One region of the Pseudoduganella plicata genome, then DNA from elsewhere that is predicted to be linked to it. Evidence: predicted binding sites of a transcription regulator. Region 1 holds the regulator's gene; each other region holds the start of a gene.
The links. The regulator sigma-54, encoded in region 1, starts transcription at its own class of promoters, with help from an activator protein. The targets are predictions, from matches to a motif close to TGGCANGNAANCTGCTTT.
Positions count from the first base shown of each region.

Region 2: E1742_RS15140 (PEP-CTERM sorting domain-containing protein) is a predicted target of sigma-54. The motif match lies at 2,708-2,725, and genes of this name have one in related genera.
Region 3: E1742_RS25730 (PEP-CTERM sorting domain-containing protein) is a predicted target of sigma-54. The motif match lies at 1,120-1,137, and genes of this name have one in related genera.
Region 4: E1742_RS02920 (circularly permuted type 2 ATP-grasp protein) is a predicted target of sigma-54. The motif match lies at 2,977-2,994, and genes of this name have one in related genera.

Region 1 is NZ_CP038026.1:4,297,259-4,302,363, forward strand. Features, by position in the region: gene lptA (lipopolysaccharide transport periplasmic protein LptA) at 1-57, shown strand, start outside; gene lptB (LPS export ABC transporter ATP-binding protein) at 57-821, shown strand; gene E1742_RS18930 (RNA polymerase factor sigma-54) at 828-2,297, shown strand; gene hpf (ribosome hibernation-promoting factor, HPF/YfiA family) at 2,382-2,732, shown strand; partial or broken gene E1742_RS18940 (enoyl-CoA hydratase/isomerase family protein) at 2,988-4,069, shown strand; gene E1742_RS18945 (amidohydrolase family protein) at 4,084-5,105, shown strand, end outside.
Region 2 is NZ_CP038026.1:3,462,998-3,468,102, forward strand. Features, by position in the region: gene E1742_RS15125 (nucleotidyltransferase domain-containing protein) at 1-67, shown strand, start outside; gene E1742_RS15130 (lytic transglycosylase domain-containing protein) at 138-1,010, shown strand; gene E1742_RS15135 (FAD-binding oxidoreductase) at 1,003-2,595, shown strand; gene E1742_RS15140 (PEP-CTERM sorting domain-containing protein) at 2,791-3,528, shown strand; gene E1742_RS15145 (N-acyl amino acid synthase FeeM domain-containing protein) at 3,735-4,490, opposite strand; gene prsT (XrtA/PEP-CTERM system TPR-repeat protein PrsT) at 4,613-5,105, opposite strand, start outside.
Region 3 is NZ_CP038026.1:5,830,090-5,835,194, reverse strand. Features, by position in the region: gene E1742_RS25735 (LysE/ArgO family amino acid transporter) at 1-181, shown strand, start outside; gene E1742_RS25730 (PEP-CTERM sorting domain-containing protein) at 337-1,062, opposite strand; gene E1742_RS25725 (hypothetical protein) at 1,436-2,098, opposite strand; tRNA gene E1742_RS25720 (tRNA-Arg) at 2,866-2,942, opposite strand; tRNA gene E1742_RS25715 (tRNA-Pro) at 3,080-3,156, opposite strand; gene glmM (phosphoglucosamine mutase) at 3,239-4,591, opposite strand; gene folP (dihydropteroate synthase) at 4,651-5,105, opposite strand, start outside.
Region 4 is NZ_CP038026.1:695,451-700,555, reverse strand. Features, by position in the region: gene E1742_RS02940 (pentapeptide repeat-containing protein) at 1-293, shown strand, start outside; gene E1742_RS02935 (hypothetical protein) at 290-1,414, shown strand; gene E1742_RS02930 (SDR family oxidoreductase) at 1,497-2,216, opposite strand; gene E1742_RS02925 (chemotaxis protein CheD) at 2,281-2,793, opposite strand; gene E1742_RS02920 (circularly permuted type 2 ATP-grasp protein) at 3,053-4,441, shown strand; gene E1742_RS02915 (alpha-E domain-containing protein) at 4,456-5,105, shown strand, end outside.

The DNA.
Region 1 (5,105 bases):
ATCCAGCCGAAACGCACGGAGCCGGCTCCGGCCTCGACACCGGCCGCGGGGAAATAATGGCGGACGTGACCCCGGAAAACTGCGGCAGCACGCTGATCGTGCGCGGCCTGCAAAAGAGCTACGGCAAGCGCCAGGTGGTGCACGACGTGTCGCTGCAGGTAGCCTGCGGCGAAGTGGTGGGCCTGCTGGGGCCGAACGGCGCGGGCAAGACGACGTCGTTCTACATGATCGTCGGCCTGGTCGCGTCCGACGCGGGCACCATCGACATCAGCGGCACCGACATCTCCAGCCTGCCGATCCACAAGCGCGCCAACCTGGGGCTGTCCTACCTGCCGCAGGAAGCGTCGGTGTTCCGCAAGCTGACGGTGGAGGAAAATATCCGCGCCGTCCTGGAAATCCAGAAGGTCGACGGCAAGGCCCTGACAAAGGCGCAGATCGACGAGCGCCTGAACAACCTGCTGGCCGACCTGCAGATCGAGAAGCTGCGCGAGAACACGGCGCTGTCGCTGTCGGGCGGCGAGCGCCGTCGCGTCGAGATCGCGCGCGCCCTGGCAACCAATCCGCGCTTCGTGTTGCTGGACGAACCGTTTGCCGGCGTCGATCCGATCGCCGTGATCGAGATCCAGCGGATCGTGCGTTTCCTGAAGGAGCGCAGTATCGGCGTGCTCATCACGGACCACAATGTACGGGAGACGCTGGGCATCTGCGACCGGGCGTACATCATCAATCAGGGCAGCGTCCTGGCGTCGGGCCGGCCGGACGATATCATTGCCGACGAATCCGTGCGGCGCGTGTATCTTGGTGAACACTTCCGTATGTGACCGCACATGAAACAGTCTCTGCAACTGCGAACGTCGCAGCACCTGGCGCTGACACCACAGCTGCAGCAGTCCATCCGGCTGCTGCAGTTGTCCACGCTGGAACTGCACCAGGAACTGGAACAGCTGCTGACGGATAACCCGCTGCTGGAACGGCTCGACGATCCGCTCGACCGTTCGCTGCGGCTGCTGGCCGATGGCGCCATCGGCCAGCAGAGCGCGCCCGAGGCACCGGCCGAAGGCCCGCCCCAGCAAACCGACGCGGCGGCCCCCGCAGAGGCAGAACCGTATGACGGCGCCGACGCGGACCGCGGCCCGGAAGGCGATACCGACTGGACCGACGCGGGCCGCGGCAAGGCGCCGGACGACGACGACGCGCGGCCGCAACTGGAAGCGAGCCATTGTTCGCTGCGCGAACACCTGATGGAGCAGATGCGGGTGACGGTGCAACAGCCGCGCGACCGGGCGCTTGTCGAGCTGATCATCGACGCGCTGGACGAAAACGGCTACCTGGAAGAGAGCCTGGACGAGATCCACGGCCGCCTGCCCGAAGAGCTGGAAGTGGAAATGGAAGAGCTGCGCACGGCGCTGGCGCTGCTGCAGAGCTTCGATCCGGTGGGCGTCGGCGCCCGCAGCGCGTCCGAATGCCTGGCGCTGCAGATCCGCAAGATGCCGGGCGTGCCGCTGGTGACGCGCCGGATGGCGCTGTGCATTGTCGAGAAACACCTGGCCTGGTTTGCCCAGCGCGACTTCAACAAGCTCAAGAAGGCGCTCGATTGCGACGACGAAGACCTGCGCGAAGCACAGGCCGTCATTCGCCAGTGCAACCCCCATCCGGGCGCCGCGTATGCGTCCGACGTGTCAGACTATGTCGTACCGGATGTGATTGTGAAGAAGGGCCGCAACGGCTGGGTGGTCACGCTGAACAACGACGTGATGCCGCGCCTGCGCGTGAACGCGCTGTATGCCAGCCTGCTCAAACAGGGCAAGGGCGAAAGCCAGATGGGCGCGCAGCTGCAGGAAGCGAAGTGGCTGATCAAGAATATGCGCCAGCGCTTCGACACGATCCTGCGCGTCGCACAGGCCATCGTCGAGCGGCAGAAGAACTTTTTCTCGCATGGCGCGGTGGCCATGCGACCCCTTGTGTTGCGTGAAATAGCTGATACACTGGGGCTACACGAGAGTACGATCTCTCGGGTGACAACTCAGAAATATATGCTCACTCCCCATGGCATGTTTGAGTTGAAGTATTTTTTTGGCAGCCACGTCGCAACCGAAGCGGGTGGGGAAGCTTCCTCGACTGCGATCCGTGCGCTGATCGTGCAATTCACAGGAGCCGAAGACCCGAAGAACCCTTTATCCGACAGTAAGATTGCGGACATGCTGGGAGAACAGGGCATGGTGATTGCGCGACGCACTGTTGCCAAGTATCGCGAAGCCTTGAAAATCCCTCCCGTCAGCCTCCGCAAGTCCTTGTAGTGCATGGGTTCCTCTGCGCCGCCGGCTTTTTACCACGGCGGGCAACGCACGAACCTTAGAGCGACATCATCTTTAGGAGTGTGTATGAATCTCACCATCAGTGGACATCATATCGACGTAACCCCAGCCATCCGCGAATACGTGCAGAACAAGCTGGAGCGCGTGAAACGACATTTCGATCAAGTGATCGACGTTTCTGTCATCCTGACTGTAGATAACCTCACCGAGAAAGAGAAGCGCCAGAAAGCAGAGATCAACCTGCGCATGTCGGGCAAGACCATATTTGTGGAAAGCGTGGCACAGGACCTGTACGCGGCCATCGATACGCTGATCGATAAGCTGGACCGCTCGGTCATGAAATACAAGGACAAAGTGCAGAATCACAATCATGATTCCATCAAGCACCTGGCCGAAAGCGATATCCCCGCTGCGTAACGCAGCTGTGTAATTCCAGAGAAAAAGGGCGCGAAAGCGCCCTTCTGCATTCAGGGTCGCGCAACAACTCCGCCATCCACTGCCGCGTTCGTGTCGACCCCCTAGGGTCACGCCCTGACATCGACACAAGCTGAGCCGTTGTTTTTTCTCGCCATCCATCAGGGCGCAATCCCCCACCGTTCCGCTTCCCGCTTTCAACGCAATATTTGTCGTCTGCCGCGCTAGAATGGGGCATCTCTGACTATTCCTGCTGCCATGAGCGAACACGTCCACATCCGCGTCGGTAACGGTACCGGTTTCATCACGCTCGATCGCCCCGGGCGTTGAATTCGCTGTCGCTGGACATGGTGCGGGCGATGACGGCGGCCTTGCTGGCATGGCGCGACGACCATGACGTCGCCGCCGTCGTTGTCCGCAGCACCAGCGAGAAGGCCCTGTGCGCCGGGGGCGATATCCGCTTCTTCCATGACGCCGGCCGCGCCACGCCCCAAGGCGGCAGCGCACTGCTGGAGGATTTTTTCACGGAAGAATACGCGCTCAATCACCTGATCCACTGCTACCCGAAACCCTATATCGCGCTGATGGACGGCGTCGTCATGGGCGGCGGCATGGGCATCGCCCAGGGCGGCCCCCGCTGCGCGGTGCGCATCGTAACGAACCGGACGAAGATGGCGATGCCCGAGGTGAACATCGGTCTGTTCCCCGATGTGGGCGGCAGCCATTTCCTGTCGCGCGCGCCCGGCAGCCTGGGTGTCTATCTCGGTCTGACGGGCCTGACGATCGGCGCGGCCGACGCGCTGTATGTCGGCCTGGCCGACCACTACGTGCCCGACACCGAGCTGGCCGCGCTGTCCGACCTGATCGGCTCCACGTCCGGCGGCGGCCTGCGCGAAGCGGTGGCAACCTTTGCCCGGCCGTTGCGCGCCGGCGCTGGCGACAGTCCATTGCTGGCGCACCGTGCCCTGATCGAGCGCCATTTCGGCCACGCTTCGGTGCCGGACATCATGGCATCGCTGCGAGACGATGACGACCCGTTCGCACGACAGGCATTGGGGGCGATGGAACAGCGCTCGCCGCTGATGATGTGCGTGACGCTGGAACTGCTCAAACGGGGCGCGCGCCTCGGCGTGGCGGACTGCCTGCGCATGGAGCGCACCGTGGTGCGGCGCACGTTCGAGCACGGCGAAGTGCTGGAGGGCGTGCGCGCGCTCGTCATCGACAAGGACAACGCGCCGCGCTGGAACCCGCCCGCGCTGGCCGACGTGACGGATGCCATGGTCGCGCAATTGTTCGAACCGGCCTGGCCGGACCATGCGCATCCGCTGCGCCATCTTTAACTGACGAGGTGATCATGCAGCGCCGCGATTTGCTGAAATGCCTCTGTGCTGCCGCCGTGCCGCTGCCGGCATGGGCGAGCGAGACGCCCGCCCCGGCGGCCGACCACCATCAGCACCTGTTCAGCCCCGCGATGGCGCGGCTGCTCGACACCGGCTCCGGCGGCGGCCCGCCCGTGATCGGTGCGAACGACCTGGTGCCGCTGCTCGACAGCGCCGGCATCCGTCGCGCCGTGCTGCTGTCGGCAGGCTATGTGTACGGCAGCCCGGTGCGCAAGATCGATGACGAATACACCAAGGTGCGCGCCGAAAACGACTGGAATGGCGCGCAGGCCGCACAGTTCCCGGACCGCCTGCGCGCGTTCGGCAGCGTCAACCCGCTGAAGGATTACGCGCTGGAGGAAATCGCGCGCTGCGCGGCCGCACCGCATCTGCGGCATGGCCTGAAACTGCACTTCGGTAACTCCGACGTGCAACTCGAACTGCCCGAGCATGCGCAGCGGCTGAAGGAAGTCTTTGCGGCGGCGAACCGGAACGGCATGGCCATTGTCGTCCACCTGCGAGCCTCATTGTCGAAGCACCGGCCCTTTGGCGCGGTGCAGGCGCGTGTGTTCCTGGACGAGCTGCTGCCCGCCGCGCCGGACGTGGTCGTGCAGGTGGCGCACATGGCCGGCAGCGGTCCGGGCTACGACGACCCGCCGGCGGACGACGCATTGTCGGTGCTGGCCGAAGCGGTGGCCCGACACGACCGCCGCACGCGCCGGCTGTATTTCGATGTGGCGTCGCTGGCGCGGCCCGGCATGAAGCCGCATGACGCGGCCAACCTGGTGCAACGCATCCGCCAGATCGGCATCGACCGCATCCTGTATGGCTCGGACGCGGCATCGGGCCGAAACCTGCGGCCGCGGGAAGGCTGGGCTGCGTTTCGCCAGCTGCCCCTTTCCGAGGCCGAACTTGCCGGCATCGCGCAAAATCTGGCGCCGTACCTGCGCCCGGCCAGCACGGGCGCCGGACGGCGCAATCCGCGGCGTGCCGTTAC
Region 2 (5,105 bases), 830 kb from region 1:
GCTGGCCCGACACCTGTTTCATAAGGCGACCTTGTCGTTACGCAAACCGCGGCAGGAAGCCGCCTGAAGCGGCGCCAACCGCCCACTACAATGGCAGAGCGGGCAGTCGCCCGCAACGAGAAGTGAAGGAGGCGGTCATGGCGCGCGTCACCCGAAATGCATTGCAGTTACTCGGCCTGCTGGCCGGCTTGCTGTGCTGCGGCGCGGCGACCGCCCAGTCGCTCGTACCAGTCCTTGCCGCCGCCGCGCGCCACGAGCACGGCGAGGGCGTGCCCCGCGACGAGACGCTGGCCGCCAACCTGTACTGTTATGCGGCCCGGCTGGGCGATGCCAACGCGCAATACGCACTGGGCTGGATGATCGCCAACGGCCGCGGTTTAGCGCGCGACGACGGCATGGCGTGGCGGCTGTTCGCGCTGGCCGCCGGGCAACAGCACGCGCAGGCAGCCACGCTGATGGCATCCATGCCGGCCCACTCCGATGCCGCGCTGCCAGCCTGCATGCAGCCGCCACCCGCGCCTGTCGTGGCGGCCGCTGCGCCGGTGCCGGATGCGGTGGCCCTGCCGTCCTACCCCGCTTCCACCGCCCCCGTACAACGGCTGGTCGAACGACTGGCGCCCGCCTACGACATCGATCCCGCGCTGGCGCTGGCCGTCATCGCCGTCGAGTCGGGCTTCCGCGCCAACGCCGTGTCGCCACGCAACGCGCAAGGGCTCATGCAGCTGATTCCGGCAACCGCGCGCCGCTTCGGTGTCGTCAATCCGTTCGATCCGGAAGCGAACATCCGCGGCGGCCTGGCGTACCTGCGCTGGCTGGTGGGTCAATTCAACGGCGACGTGCGTCTGGTGGCGGCAGCATACAACGCCGGCGAGAACGCCGTGCGGCGCCACGGCGGCGTACCGCCCTTCCGCGAGACACGCAATTACGTGCAACGCATCGTTAGCTTGTACAGCTCGCCTATTCACGATTACCATCGGAAGGTCACCCGTCAAAGCCTCCCCCATGAATGATGCGATCAGCTCGGCAATGGCCGAATGGCGCGCCGTCCCCGGCGTTGCCGAGGTTCTCGACGGCAGTGCCGCGATGGCCGCTTACGGCGGCGATGCCAGCGGCGTGCAGCGCCGCATCGCCGCAGCGCTGCGCATCGACAACGGTGCCGCGCTGCCGGAGGTGCTGCGCATTGCTGGACGGCACGGACGCCACGTCTACCCGATCAGCACCGGCCGTAACTGGGGCTACGGCAGCGCGCTTCCCGTACGCGACGATGGCGTCATCCTCGACCTGTCCGGCATGCGCCGCTTCTCGTTCGATGCCGAACTGGGCGTCGTCACGCTCGAACCCGGTGTGACGCAAGGCATGCTGGCGCAGTTTCTCGACGCCGGCAATCATCCATTCATGGTGCCGGTGACGGGGGCCGGTCCCTCCGCCAGCCTGCTCGGCAATGCGCTCGAGCGTGGCTACGGCATCACGCCGCACACGGACCACTTCGGCGCCGTCACCGACCTGGAAGCGGTGCTGGCCGACGGCACCGTGTACCGCACGGCGCTGCGCGAAGCGGGCAACGAGGAGCTGGCGCGCCTGTTCAAGTGGAACCTGGGGATGTACTCCGTCGGCATGTTCACGCAAAGCGGCCTCGGCATCGTCACCCGCATGGCGATCGTGCTGGCGCGGCGGCCCGAGGCCGTCAAGGTCTGCCTGTTCAACCTGCGCGAGGACGCGTTGCTGGAGCCGGCCATCGAACGCATCCGCCATGTGCTGGGTCTGCTTCCAGGCACCGTGGGTGGCATCAACCTGATGAACCGGCACCGCGTGCTAGCCATGACGGCGCCGTATCCCACCGCCGAGGCGGGCAGCGGAACGATCCCACTGGACGTCGTCGAACGTCTCGGCCGGCAATACCAGATCGCGCCCTGGACGGGATTCGGCACGCTGTACGGCAGCGCCCGCGTCGTGGCGGCGGCGCAAAAGGAGATCCGCGCTGCGCTGCGTGGCGTGGCGAGCCGGCTGCTGTTCCTCAGCCCTGCCAATGCGCAACTGCTGGCGCGCGTGGCCGGCCTCCTGCCGGGCACTATGGGGCATGCTGTGTCGCGCACCGTCCAGACGGTGGCGCAGGGGCTGGAACTGGTGGGCGGACGGCCCAACGAAACGGCACTGCCGCTGGCCTACTGGCGCAATCGGACCGGGCAGCCCGCCACCGACCGCAACCCGACGCGCGACCGCTGCGGCCTGCGCTGGTATGCGCCGCTGGTGCCGATGCGTGGTGCCGATGCACGCCGCTACGTCGATATGGTCACGCGCGTAACGCGCGAGCACAGCCTGGAGCCGCTGCTGACATTCACGTCGATCAGCGACCGGCTGTTCGACAGCACCGTCCCGCTGCTGTTCGACCAGGACGAACCGGGCGCGGCCGAGCGCACCCGTGCCTGCTACGACGCCCTTGTCGACGCCGGCCACGCGCTGGGCGTCTTCCCCTACCGCGTGGCGGTCGACTCGATGGCCCGGCTGAACGAACGCATGCCACAGGCAGCCGCCTTCAATGCTCGCGTGCGCGCGGCCCTGGACCCGGACGGCATCATCTCGCCGGGCCGCTACTGACGAGAAGCACTGTCGGAGAACTTTACAGTGTGTCCGGTCGAACGGGCGCAAAACCGTCGGATTCACTTACAACCTGAGCCAAATCAGGGACTTATCAAACATCGGAACACCTTGGCATGTGCTTTGCTTATGACTATGCGTGGTGGAACAGTCCGCCCCTGTCAAAGCAGGAAATCACATCAAGGAGTAGCGACAATGAATATGTTCAAAAAAGTTTTGCTGGGCGCGGCAGTGGCGATCTCGACCATGGGCTCGGCCATGGCCATTCCCACCACCGTCGGCGGTGTGACGTGGGACCCGGACTATCCGATCGACTTCTCGTCGTCGTCCGTGCAGATCCAGCAGTTTATCCAGCCGGACGGCTCGCTGCGCGGCTTCGGCTTCGTGTCGACCATGAACGGCTACGGCCAGTCGCAGTTCTGCCCGGGCTGCGAACTGACCTTCAAGTTCAGCGGCTATACGCCGATCGTTACCAACGGCAACACGACGACGTACGCCGGCGGGATCGTGCAGATCTTCCGCAACGACGGCCCATCGACCATCAATCCGAACGACCCGACGACGATGAACGACGCCAACACAGGCCTCGGCGAACTCTGGCTGAGCCTGGTGGGCCATGAGCTCAACGGCGCCACGCTGCTGGGTACGATCAACGCCGTCGAGCCGCCGAACCTGAGCGGCCTGGGTCAGCTGGACGTCGTGGGCGGCCTGGCAGCGGCCAACTTCAACACCGACCAGCAGGTCGACGGTTCGGACCTGTCGTTCAGCACCAGCTTCACCCAGCCGTTCCCTGGCGAGGGCATCAGCCACGTGGCCGGCACGGGCAACTTCTTCGGCCAGTCGATCGCCATCCCCGTTCCGGAGCCGACTTCGCTGGCATTGATCGGCCTGGGCCTGCTGGGCCTGGCGCAGGTGCGTCGCCGCAAGCTGTAACACTGCCGCGCCGGCGGCTGCCGGCGGAAAACCAACAGGCCCGGACATCCCGGGCCTTTTTCACAACAGGGTCAGGCCGGACGTTTGAACACGAGCTGAGCCTTCGAACCCGTTTGTCCCAATGTCGGACATGACCCCGTGGTGGAGCTGGCAATGCGTCGGAGACAGGCACCGACGGGTGCCTGTCTCCGACGCCGCACGTCAGGTCAGCCGATCGACAGCAGCCGGTCGGCAATCCCGCGCTCTTCACGGGGCGAGAAGAAATACGGGTACAGCGACCGATCCCCCTCGACCTGCTTGCTGCGTCCCCCGAGCTTGTTGATTTGCTCGTTTACGTAGTCCATGCTGACGTACAGCAGATACGCTGGGGCGTCCACACGCGGATTATTGCGCACCTCACAGACCTGCGTAAAGCCCAGCATGCTCTGGTAATAGCGCCGGTGCCGCGGGTTCACTTCGATGAACACGTCCGTGCACTTGTGCAGATAATGTCCGTAAATAAACAGGACATGGAACAGCGATGCCAACGCCATTTTCGATTTCACATGCGGCGCAAAGGCGAGCTTGGTGATCTCGCAAACCTTGGCGCCACGCGCGCGGAACGCTTCGATATGGTCGTGGAATACTTCATCCGCGAGAATTCCCATGGATGAGTCGATTCCCAACGTCACGGTACCGATGACTTCTCCCTTGTCGGAAGCGGCCAGCGTGATACGGTTGGGATTGTTGTCGACGCGGTGCGTTCCCGCATAGCCGCGCCATGCATACATCTTATTGATGAGCATGCTTACGGAAGCACGCCCAGCTTCGGTATCGGCAACGCGGATACCGAAATCGGTCTGATTGATTGTCACGTGCGTTATGTTGGCAGAGTTATCCTCTTCGACAGCGCAAACCAACGGCTCGGTGGATTCCTCCCCAAGCGGTTCGTCGCCGTCGACCCTCGGAAGCTCTGAGGCCATAGCACACTCCCCTGCCGACATCGTGGATACGGCGTACCGGCTGACCACCGGTCATCAGGACGCCGTTCTACTCGTCAACAAAATAATTATGGTGAAACGCTATTTTTATGTGGAAACATCGGTCACAGCTGATTCAGCAGTGCCTTGACTTGCTCGGCTTCGCGGAAGCCGGAGCCCTGCGCCAGGGCTTCTTGCAACACCTTGCGCGCGCCGGCCTTGTCGCCGGATTTATATAAACCAACACCAAGATGGTACCGCACTTGAGGCTGTTTGGGGGCGGCGGACGCCGCTTTTCTGAGCAGCGCGATGGCCCGGTCGTACTTGCCCTGCTCGACCAGCAGCCAGCCGACGGTATCGAGCACGTCCGGATTTTCGCCGTTGAGGGCAAGCGCCTGCTCGGCGGTCGGCAACGCGCGCGCGTCGCGCATCTGCTGATACACCCAGGCCAGGTTGTTGAGGACGACCACATTATCCGGCGTGCTGCGTGCCAGCCCTTCCAGCAGCTTCGCCGCCTCGGGATAGCGCCGCGCTGCCATATGCCCGTCGGCAAAATACATGGTGGCGACCGGCTCGCCCGGATACGTGCGCAGGAATGCCGCCACGCGCCGGTCGGCC
Region 3 (5,105 bases), 1.5 Mb from region 1:
CGAGCAGCGCGCGGTCTTCTCGGCGGGTGCGATGACGGCGTCGCTGTTGTGGTTTACAGCGCTGGGGTTCGGCGCCGCTCGCTTTGCCGGCGTGCTGTCGCGTCCGCGGGTGTGGCAGGGTATCGAGGCGCTGACGGGTGCCGTGATGATCGCGTTGGCGGTGGCCCTCGCGCTGGGGTGATGGCCCCTTTGCGGCAGGTGACTTTCGGGCATGACCCGGATGCGGTTCCGACAGCCGTCACCGAAAGAACCGCGGGCGCCCGCTTGGGACGCCCTCTCCGCCGGACGCCGGCATTGCCGGGCGCCTATCGGCCTTCCACGCCCAACGCTACGCGTTCAAGCCTTGCGGCGACGCAGCCCGCCCACGGCCAGCAGCCCCATGCCCAGCATCAGATACGTTGCAGGCTCGGGCACGGCCGAGACACCATAGAAATTGCCGGTGCCGATCACGTGATTGGTCGTGCCAGGGTAAGGCTGCGTAAAGCTGGCGGAAAATGCCAGATCGGCACCACCGACCTGCAGATCGGTATCGAAATACGCCGCGGCAACGCCGCCAACGACATCGAGCTGGCCCAGGCCGCTCAGGTTTGGCGGACGCTGCGAATAGATGGTACCGCGCAACGTTGCGCCATTGTACTCGTGGCCAACCAGGCTCAACCACAGCGTGCCGCGACCGACATTGTTGTCGTTCATCGTCAGCGGATCGTTCGGGTTGATCGTGGACTCGCCCGTATTCATGTAGATTTCCACGACACCGCCGCTGTACGTCACCGTGTTACCGCTGCTGCCCGTCGGACGGTAATCCTTGAACACGATCGTCATCTCGCACGCATCGCAGAACTGCTGCTGCGACCGCCCGTTGATGGTCGAAATGATGCCGTAACCCCGCACGGAGCCGTCGCCCTCGAAAATCTGGTGCATCTGTACCGACGACGAAGCAAAGTCCAGAAGGTAATCCGGATCCCATGTCACACCGCCAACCGTCACCGGAGCCGCGACAGCCGTCCCCATGGCCGCCAGCACCACCGCCCCACTCGCCACGACTTGCTTGATCTTGTTCACTTGTACGCTCCATATAGAAAAACGAGTATTTTTCGGAAATTGTTTTTTTCGAAAGCCAATGCAAGTTTTGTGCCGTAGATCAACGACGCTATACAAGAGTTTGATTTTGAACGGATTGGTCGACAATGTATGTGGAACGGGTGGCCGGGCCGAAGCTCGACTGTAAAATCCCTCGACAGTTTTTTGCCCCAAGGCGCACGGATGCCATGCGCGACTACCTGGCAGTCCATGGCTCCCGGGCTGACGCTAACCGCAGGCCATCGGGGTCCGAACAGCAGGCTCCGGCCCCGCGCCCCCCCTGTCATCCACCGATCGACAACGCGCAACGCCGTCGAACCGTTGCCTGCGGCAACGCCCCCCGGAGCGCGATTGCCTACCGCTTCCCGGACGACCCCTCCGGTCGTGCCACTTCGTACAGTTGCACGGGCGTCGGGCGCGTCTTCACTTTGTCCTCCTGCACCTTCGCGCGGCTCTTGATCTGACGGGACATGCCTGCCGGCGGATTGTTTTTCGCTTCCTGGTAGGCCGCTTCGGACACGGCCCGCGCGTCATACACGGTGCGGATATTCTCGGGCGGCACGCCATGCTTGATGACGACCTCCTTCGAGCCTTTGGCAAAATTGCGCGCCGGCGTCCGGCTGTCGCCAAAGACTTCCGCCTGGTGATCCGGATTGGTCAGGTCATACACTTCGCGGTCGCGCGAGGGGTTGGTGAACGTGGCGACGCGGCCGCCCTCTTCCCTGCCCGCCCAGGCCGCGGCGGTCTTCATGCTGCGCGTGGCCGACACATAAGCCGACTTGACCTTCAGCTTGGATCCTTTCTCGACGTGCGTACGCGCCGAAATGTCGTCGTCGTGGGGAGACGGCGGCAGCAGACCGCGCTCGAACGGCCTCTCGTCGGGGCGCAGGGAACGGTACAGCGTCGTCGGGCTGCCGCTGTCGGACTCACCGGACGACTCGGGATGCCGCCCGCGGGTGCGCGGCGAACTCGTTTCAGGCACGGCTGCCCGCCCGGTTTCCAGCCCCAGCCGGCTCATGTGACGCTTGCTGTCGTTCCTGGCGCTGCTCGCCGAAGGACGTGTTCTCGACGAGCTCGATGCGCTCGGCTACTGACTTGGCGTGGCGGCGCGATGGGAACGATTGTCGTCCGACACACCGGACGGGTAAAGCGGCGCTGCGCCGTAAGAATTGACTGGGCTGGGCATTTATAACCTTTCATCCACATTAACGAAGTTTCATGCGCAGTGCCGCATCGGTTGGGCTGCGACGGACCACCGGCAGGTGAACAACAGTCCCGATACCGGGACCGCACAAGAATCGGCGACTACTCTGATGAGTCACACAGGGGTGGGGATGGTTCCAGCGATGTCCGAAAGACGAAGAGATCTACGACCAGCGATCTGCGATGGCTCGGCGGCGAACGTGCACCCGGCGCCCTCATTGCTGCGGCTGCAAGGGCACGCGAGCGCAGACCGTTTAGGGGCGCAGCGGCTCAACGCGATTCGGCGACGCTGGTAATCGCCCGCACCGGGGTTGCGCCGGCCCGAGCAGCTGTTGGCTGGCGCCAGGACGCGCCAAGGCGCGCCGCATCGACATCGGCGGTGGCCTTCGCGGCTGGGATAGTAGTGACCACGGCGATGATCATCGATCGCGGGAGTTTCGCCCGCACGAAGGCAATCCGATAATGGCGCCGGCTGCACCGAGAGGAGCGCTGTGGACTCTGTCACTCCAGCGCCGCCTGTGCCGTCCCGACCGGCTCACCCAGCCAAGGGGCAACAGCGCGATTACAAATGCAAGATTTCACTGGCCTGCCCAGCTGGGTTCGAACCAGCGACCCTCAGCTTAGAAGGCTGATGCTCTATCCAACTGAGCTATGGGCAGTGTGGTGGAGCGGTTGCTCCGGTGATGGTTGGCGGCCGCTAAGGCCTGCCCGGCTGAACGCGCGGCGATGGCGCTTCAGTTAAACGCTTCAGTTAAACAAAAGCCGGTTGTCAGAGACAACCGGCTTTCTGAAGGAGTGGTCGGAGTACAAGGATTCGAACCTTGGACCCCCTGGTCCCAAACCAGGTGCGCTACCGGGCTGCGCTACACTCCGATAAACGCATCATACCCGCTCGGAGGCTCCCGCGTCAAATCTATCGTCCTTGCCGGACCGGATGGGCGGCGGCGCGGACGTCTCAGGCTGCCAGCGGGATCTCGACCTTGTCGGCGATGCGGCGAGCGAGGCTTTGCGCGTGGGCGGCGTCCTTGGCTTCCACCATTACACGGATCAGCGGTTCCGTGCCGGAGGCGCGGATCAGTACGCGGCCCGTATCGCCCAGCTCGCGTTCGACGGCTTCCTTCTCGGCCACCATTGCGGGGTTCTTCTGCCAGTCGAAGCCGGCCGGCACGCGCACATTGATCAGCGTCTGCGGGAAGAGCTCCAGCTCGCCTGCGATCTGCGCCAGCGTCTTGTCGGCGCGCTTCAGCGCCGACAGCACCTGCAGCGCGGAGACGATGCCGTCGCCGGTCGTGTGCTTGTCCAGCGCCAGCAGGTGGCCACTGCCCTCGCCGCCCAGGATCCAGCCCTTCTCCTGCATCACCTCCAGCACATAGCGGTCGCCTACCTTGGCACGTGCGAAGCCGATGCCCTTTTCCTTGAACGCCACTTCCAGCGCCATATTCGTCATCAGAGTGCCTACGGCGCCCTTGACCTCGCCCGTTGCCAGGCGGTCCATGACCATCACGTACAGCAGCTCGTCGCCGTTGTACAGGCGGCCATTGGCATCGCACATGATGAGCCGGTCGGCGTCGCCGTCCAGGGCGATGCCCAGGTCGGCATCGTGGGCCAGCACGGCGGCCGCCATCGCTTTCGGTGCCGTAGCGCCGTGGCCGTCGTTGATGTTGAAGCCGTCCGGCTTATTGCCGATCGACACCACCTCGGCGCCCAGCTCGTGGAACACGTGCGGCGCAATGTTGTAGGCCGCACCGTGCGCGCTGTCCACAACGATCTTCAGGCCGCGCAGGTCCAGCTCGTTCGGGAACGTGCTCTTGCAGAATTCGATATAGCGGCCCTGCGCGTCTTCCAGGCGCTTGGCGCGGCCCAGCTTCTCGGACGAGACGCATGCCATCGGCAGGTCGATCTGCGCTTCGATGTCGAGCTCGACAGCGTCCGGCAGCTTCGTGCCCCGCTCGGAGAAGAACTTGATGCCGTTGTCCTGGAACGGGTTGTGCGACGCGGAGATCACGACGCCGGCCGACAGGCGCAGTGCGCGCGTCAGGTAAGCGATCGCCGGCGTCGGCATCGGGCCGGCAAGCATTACGTCCACGCCGGCCGCGGCAAAGCCGGCTTCCAGCGCCGCTTCCAGCATATAGCCGGAGATGCGCGTGTCCTTGCCAATCAGGACGGTTGGACGCGCCATGCCCGGCGTCGCCGTCTTTGCCAGCACCTTGCCGGCCGCGTAACCCAGGCGCATGACAAAATCAGGCGTGATCGGCGCCTCGCCGACCAGTCCACGGACACCATCGGTCCCGAAATATTTGCGTGCCATATTCTGCTCTCTTTACTCGTTAAGGAGATCCGCCGCGCTGCGGCAGCATCTCCGCTGTTTCATTGGACCGCTTGCCATACTTTCAGGGCATCGACCGTTTCCGCCACATCGTGCACCCGCACGATGCCAGCCCCATGCGCCACTGCGGCCAGCGCACCACCGATGCTGCCGGCCAGACGCTGCTCGACCGGTTTGCCGGTAACGGCGCCAATCATCGATTTGCGCGACACCCCCGCCAGCAGGGGCACTCCCAGCTCGGCTACGAGGCGGTCCCCGGCCCCGAGCAAAGCATAATTATGCTCGACGGTCTTGCCGAAGCCAAAGCCGGGATCGATCCACAGGCGACGACGGTCAATACCGGCAGCCGTCAGCGCGTCGATGCGCTCGCGCAGAAATGCGATGACGTCGGTCACCACATCGGTGTAGACAGGTTTATCCTGCATTGTTGATGGTTTGTCAAGCATATGCATGATGCACAGCGCACAATCGCTGTCGCGCACGGCCTCGATAGCGC
Region 4 (5,105 bases), 2.3 Mb from region 1:
ACACCACCTTTACGCGGGCGGACTTCCGCCAGAGCCGCCTGGCCGATTGCACCCTCGACAGCACCCGGCTGCCGGACAGCCAGTGGGACGCGGCGCGCTGGTGCCGCGTCACGCTCGGGTTCGGCATCTCGCTGCGCGGCGCGGTCATGGCGACGGTGCAGTTCGACGCATGCGACGCGCGCGCCATCGCGCTCGCGGGTGCGACACTCGCCGGCAGCGGCCGGCCGACGCCATCCGGGCGTCCTGCGCTGACGGTCGTAGGCGGACGCGTGACGATCGGGCCCCGTTCGTGACCGGCCGTATCGCCGTCTGGGCGTCCGTACTGCTGTTCTGGCTGCTGGCGCGCGATATTGCCGCCCAGCCCGGTGCTCCTGCCGCTCCCACTGCCCCCGCTCCCGCTGCAGCCCCTGCTCCGGCGCCGGCCAGCCCCGGCGCCACGCCCGCGCAAGGCGCGATGGCCTGCCCCACGCCGCAGCAGTATGGCGCGGTGACCGTCACCCGCGTCAGCGCCTATGTGCCCAACAGTGCCGGCCCGCCCGTGCGCGAAGTGTCGCTGCGGGACGGCATCGTCGTCACCGTCAACGACCTGGCGCCGCTGCTGGCGCGCGAGCAATGCTCGCCGCGGCAGAAGCGCATCGTGCTGTTCCTGGACGGGCGCCCGCTGGCGGACATCCGTCCTTACCCGCCCAGCAACCCCGTCGCGAACACGCTCAACTTTGTGCTGAACCGCACGGAAACGTCGCGCGATGTCTGGACGCATCTGCTGGGCAAGCCCAGCTTCCGGCCGCGCGACCTGGCCGTCAGCGTGGGCATCGAAGACGAGTATCCTGTCGCTTCGCAGCAGACCATCCCCATGCGCGTTATCCCGATGGGCTGGTTCGCGCTGTGGACATCGCTGTTTTCCCTGCTTGCCGTGACGTTCATCGTGCTGGCGCGCCGCAGCGACGTGCTGCGCGATCCGGGCCCTCCGCCTGGACCGGGCCGGCGCAAGCCCTACAGCCTGGCGCGCACGCAAGGCGCCGTCTGGTTCGGCCTGATTCTTGCCTCGTACCTGTTCATCGGCATGATCACGGGAGATTACGCGACGACGATCACGCCGACGGTGCTGGCCCTGATGGGCATCAGCGCCGGCACGGTGATCGGCTCGTCGCTGATCGACCGGCCGCCCGGCACGGCGCAGGTGGCCGATCCGTCCGTCAGCAAGGGCTGGCTGGCCGACATCCTCAGCGACCAGTACGGCGTCAGCTTCCACCGCTTCCAGATGGCGTCCTGGACTCTCGTGCTGGGCATCGTCTTCATCCAGCAGGTGTACCGGGAGCTCGCCATGCCGGACTTCGATGCAACCCTGCTGGGTCTGATGGGGATCAGTGCCGGCACGTATCTGGGGCTGAAGACGACGTCCGAAGTAAAATAGCGCGCAGCCAACACCGCAGAACCGGCAAAGCCATCTGTTGTGGAGCGAAGTTTCGAGAAAACTGGTGGCGGACCCTGGACTTCTACCCCAGGGTCCGCAGGTCCGTTACCTGCTCCATGCCGAACCGGGCGCCGACAACGTACCCGGCCAGTTGCGCGCCGGTGGACTCAGGCGGCGCCAGAGCGCCCGTCTGATCCAGCTGGACGAAGCGCTCCAGTGCAGGAAAATCGGCGGCATCCGTGCCGCGGATCTGCGCCTGCATGCCCGTGTCGATGACGCCGGGCGCCACGCTGGCGATGCGCAGGTTCGGGACGTTGTCCAGTGCCACGGCCTGCGCGTGCATGTCGAGCGCGGCCTTGGTGGCGCAGTAGACGCTCCAGCCGGCGTACGCGTTGCGGCCGGCGCCGCTGGAAACATGGACGATGCGCCGGTCGGGACAGCCGGCCGTGGCGGCAACGAAAGCGTCGGACAGCATCAGCGCCGCCGTCACATTGATGCCGACGGCCTGCGCCAGCGCGCCGGCGCCCTGCCGTCCGGGCGGCCCCACGGGCGTGACGACGCCCGCATTATTCACCAGCACCGCCTGCGTGGCGCCTGCGAGGAAGCGCGCCAGCGCGCCACTGTCCAGCCAGCCCGCGACGGCCTGCGCATCGGCCAGGTCGAGGGCGGCTTCCTGCATGCCCGTCAGCGCCGGATTGGTGCCGCGGGCCACGCCGAGAACGGCCGCCCCGCGTGCCAGCAGTGCGGCGGCGATGCCGGCGCCCAGGCCACGGCTGTGGCCGGTTACGATAGCCTTGATCATGAGCTCTCCTGTTGTCGAGCCGGCATCGTACCACCGCGCGCCGGCTGGTCCAACGCGCGCACGGCTAGCGTTCGGCGGCCCGGTTGCCCACGTCGTGAATGTCGAAGCTCATGTCCTTGCAACGCAGCGTGATGCGGCAGCCCTGCCGTCCGCCCAGCCGTTGATGGACGACGCGCAGGCCCAGCGCCTGCACGGCACGCTCCAGCGCGACGATGTTCTTGTCGCCCACGGTAACGGGCAATTGCGCCTTGCCGAACAGGCTGGCGCCGCCGGCTGCGATGACTTCCAGCTGCGCATAGTCGTCGGGCCGGGCGCCCAGCGCCCGTAACATCGCCGGAATGGCCGTGCTGACGTAGCGCGCGCCCGCGTTCGCTTCGTGCGGCGGCGCCTCGCCGAGCAGGCAGTGCGCCAGCGCAGCACGTCGCTTGCGCCGCCAGACGATGGCGATCCCCACGCATGAGCCCAGCAGCGACGTCAGCACGATATCGCCGCAGCCGACTTCAAAGGCGCCGGCCCAGATGTGGCGGATCGAGGCCGTTCCGGCCGTCGCCGGCGGGATCGCGATAGGGGAAGGCATCGGCGGTAAGTGCGGCATGGATGGACCCTGGACGGAACGGAAGACCGCGTGTCGCGCGGGGACGTGGTGCCGGACATTGATTGGGTCAGCGTTGCCATGATGCATGCATTCCGTAACACTGTAAAGAAATATTGCCCTAAGGATTTCACAATATGTGTCTTGTACTCAACTGTGCGACAGCGTTGGTACATTATTTGCATAATGACAAATCTCTTGGAGGAGCAACACTGTGCAGCACAACCCGAATTTTTACAACGAAATGTCCGCCGACGGCATCGTGCGCGACCACTACCGTCAGTTTGCCGACTGGCTGGCGCAGCAGACGCCGGACGCCATCGAGCGCAAGCGCATGGAAGCCGACCTGACGTTCCGCCGCGTCGGCATCACGTTTGCCGTGTACGGCGACGGTGCCGGCACCGAACGCCTGATCCCGTTCGATCTGATTCCGCGCATCATTCCGGCATCCGAATGGGAGCAGATGCAGGCCGGTCTGGTGCAGCGCGTCAGCGCGCTGAACATGTTCATCGACGACATCTATCACGAGCAGCACATCATCCGCGCCGGCATCATTCCCGCCGAGCAGATCTACCGCAATGCCCAGTACCGCCCCGAAATGCAGGGCATCAAGGTCGCCAACGACATCTATGCCCATATCGCCGGCATCGACATCGTGCGCGCGGGCGCCGGCGAGTTCTATGTACTGGAGGACAACCTGCGGGTGCCGTCCGGCGTGTCGTACATGCTGGAAGACCGCAAGATGATGATGCGGCTGTATCCGGAACTGTTCGCCAGCCACAAGGTGGCGCCGGTCGAACATTATCCCGACATGCTGCTCGATAACCTGCGCTCGGTCGCGCCGATGGGCGTGCTGGACCCGACGGTTGTCGTCATGACGCCGGGCATGTACAACTCGGCCTATTTCGAACATGCGTTCCTGGCCCAGCAGATGGGCGTCGAGCTGGTCGAAGGCAAGGATCTGTACGTCACCAACAATGCCGTCTGGATGCGCACGACGCACGGCCCGAAGCGGGTCGACGTCATCTATCGCCGCCTGGACGACGACTTCCTCGATCCGCTTGCCTTCCGCGCCGATTCGGCGCTGGGCGTGCCCGGCCTGCTGTCGGTCTACCGTGCCGGCCATGTCACGCTGGCCAACGCCATCGGCACCGGCGTGGCCGACGACAAGTCGATCTATCCGTACGTGCCGGACATCATCCGCTTCTACCTGTCGGAAGAGCCTATTCTGAACAATGTTCCCACGTACCAGTGCCGCAAGAAAGCCGAGCTCGATTACACGCTGGCCAATCTGCCGGACCTGGTCGTCAAGGAAGTCCATGGCGCAGGCGGTTACGGGATGCTGGTGGGGCCCGCGTCGACGAAGGAACAGATCGACGACTTCCGGCAGCGCCTGATCGCCCGGCCGGACGGCTATATCGCCCAGCCGACGCTGGCGTTGTCGAACTGCCCCACGTTTGTCGAGAGCGGCGTGGCGCCGCGCCATATCGACCTGCGCCCGTTCGTCCTGTCCGGCAAGACCATCTCGATGGTGCCGGGCGGGCTGACGCGGGTGGCATTGCGCGAGGGTTCGCTGGTCGTCAACTCGTCCCAGGGTGGCGGCACCAAGGACACATGGGTACTGGAGTCGTAATGAGGGAGGGAGCTATGTTGAGCCGTACCGCGGACCACCTGTTCTGGATGGCCCGCTATACCGAACGCGCCGAGAACACGGCGCGCATGCTGGATGTAAACGTCCAGACCGCCCTGCTGCCTCAGTCCGAGGAAGCGGCGCGCCATGCGTGGCGCGCCCTGCTGGGCATCTCGGAGCTGCAGCACGGGTATGACCAGAAGCACGATGCGGTGACGCAGCGCGACGTCATCGAGTTCATGGTGTGCGATCCGTCCAACCCGTCGTCGATCATCGCCTGCCTGACGGAGGCGCGCGAGAACGCCCGCGCCGTGCGCGGCACGCTGACGACGGAAGTATGGGAAGTGACGAACCAGACCTACCTGGACCTGCGCCGGCGCCTGCACGGCGGCCAGCTGCACAAGGACCCCAGCCAGTTCTTCGAATGGGTCAAGTACCGCTCGCACCTGTCGCGCGGCGTTACGCTGGGCACGATGCTGCGCGACGAGGCCGTCAACTTCCTGCGCCTGGGCACGTTCATCGAGCGCGCCGACAACACGGCGCGTATCCTGGACGTCAAGTTCCACGGGGACGACGGCGAGGCGCGCCGCGATTTTTACTATTGGGCGGCGCTGCTGCGCTCCGTGTCCGGCTTCGAGATCTATCGCAAGGTCTATCGCGACGTCAT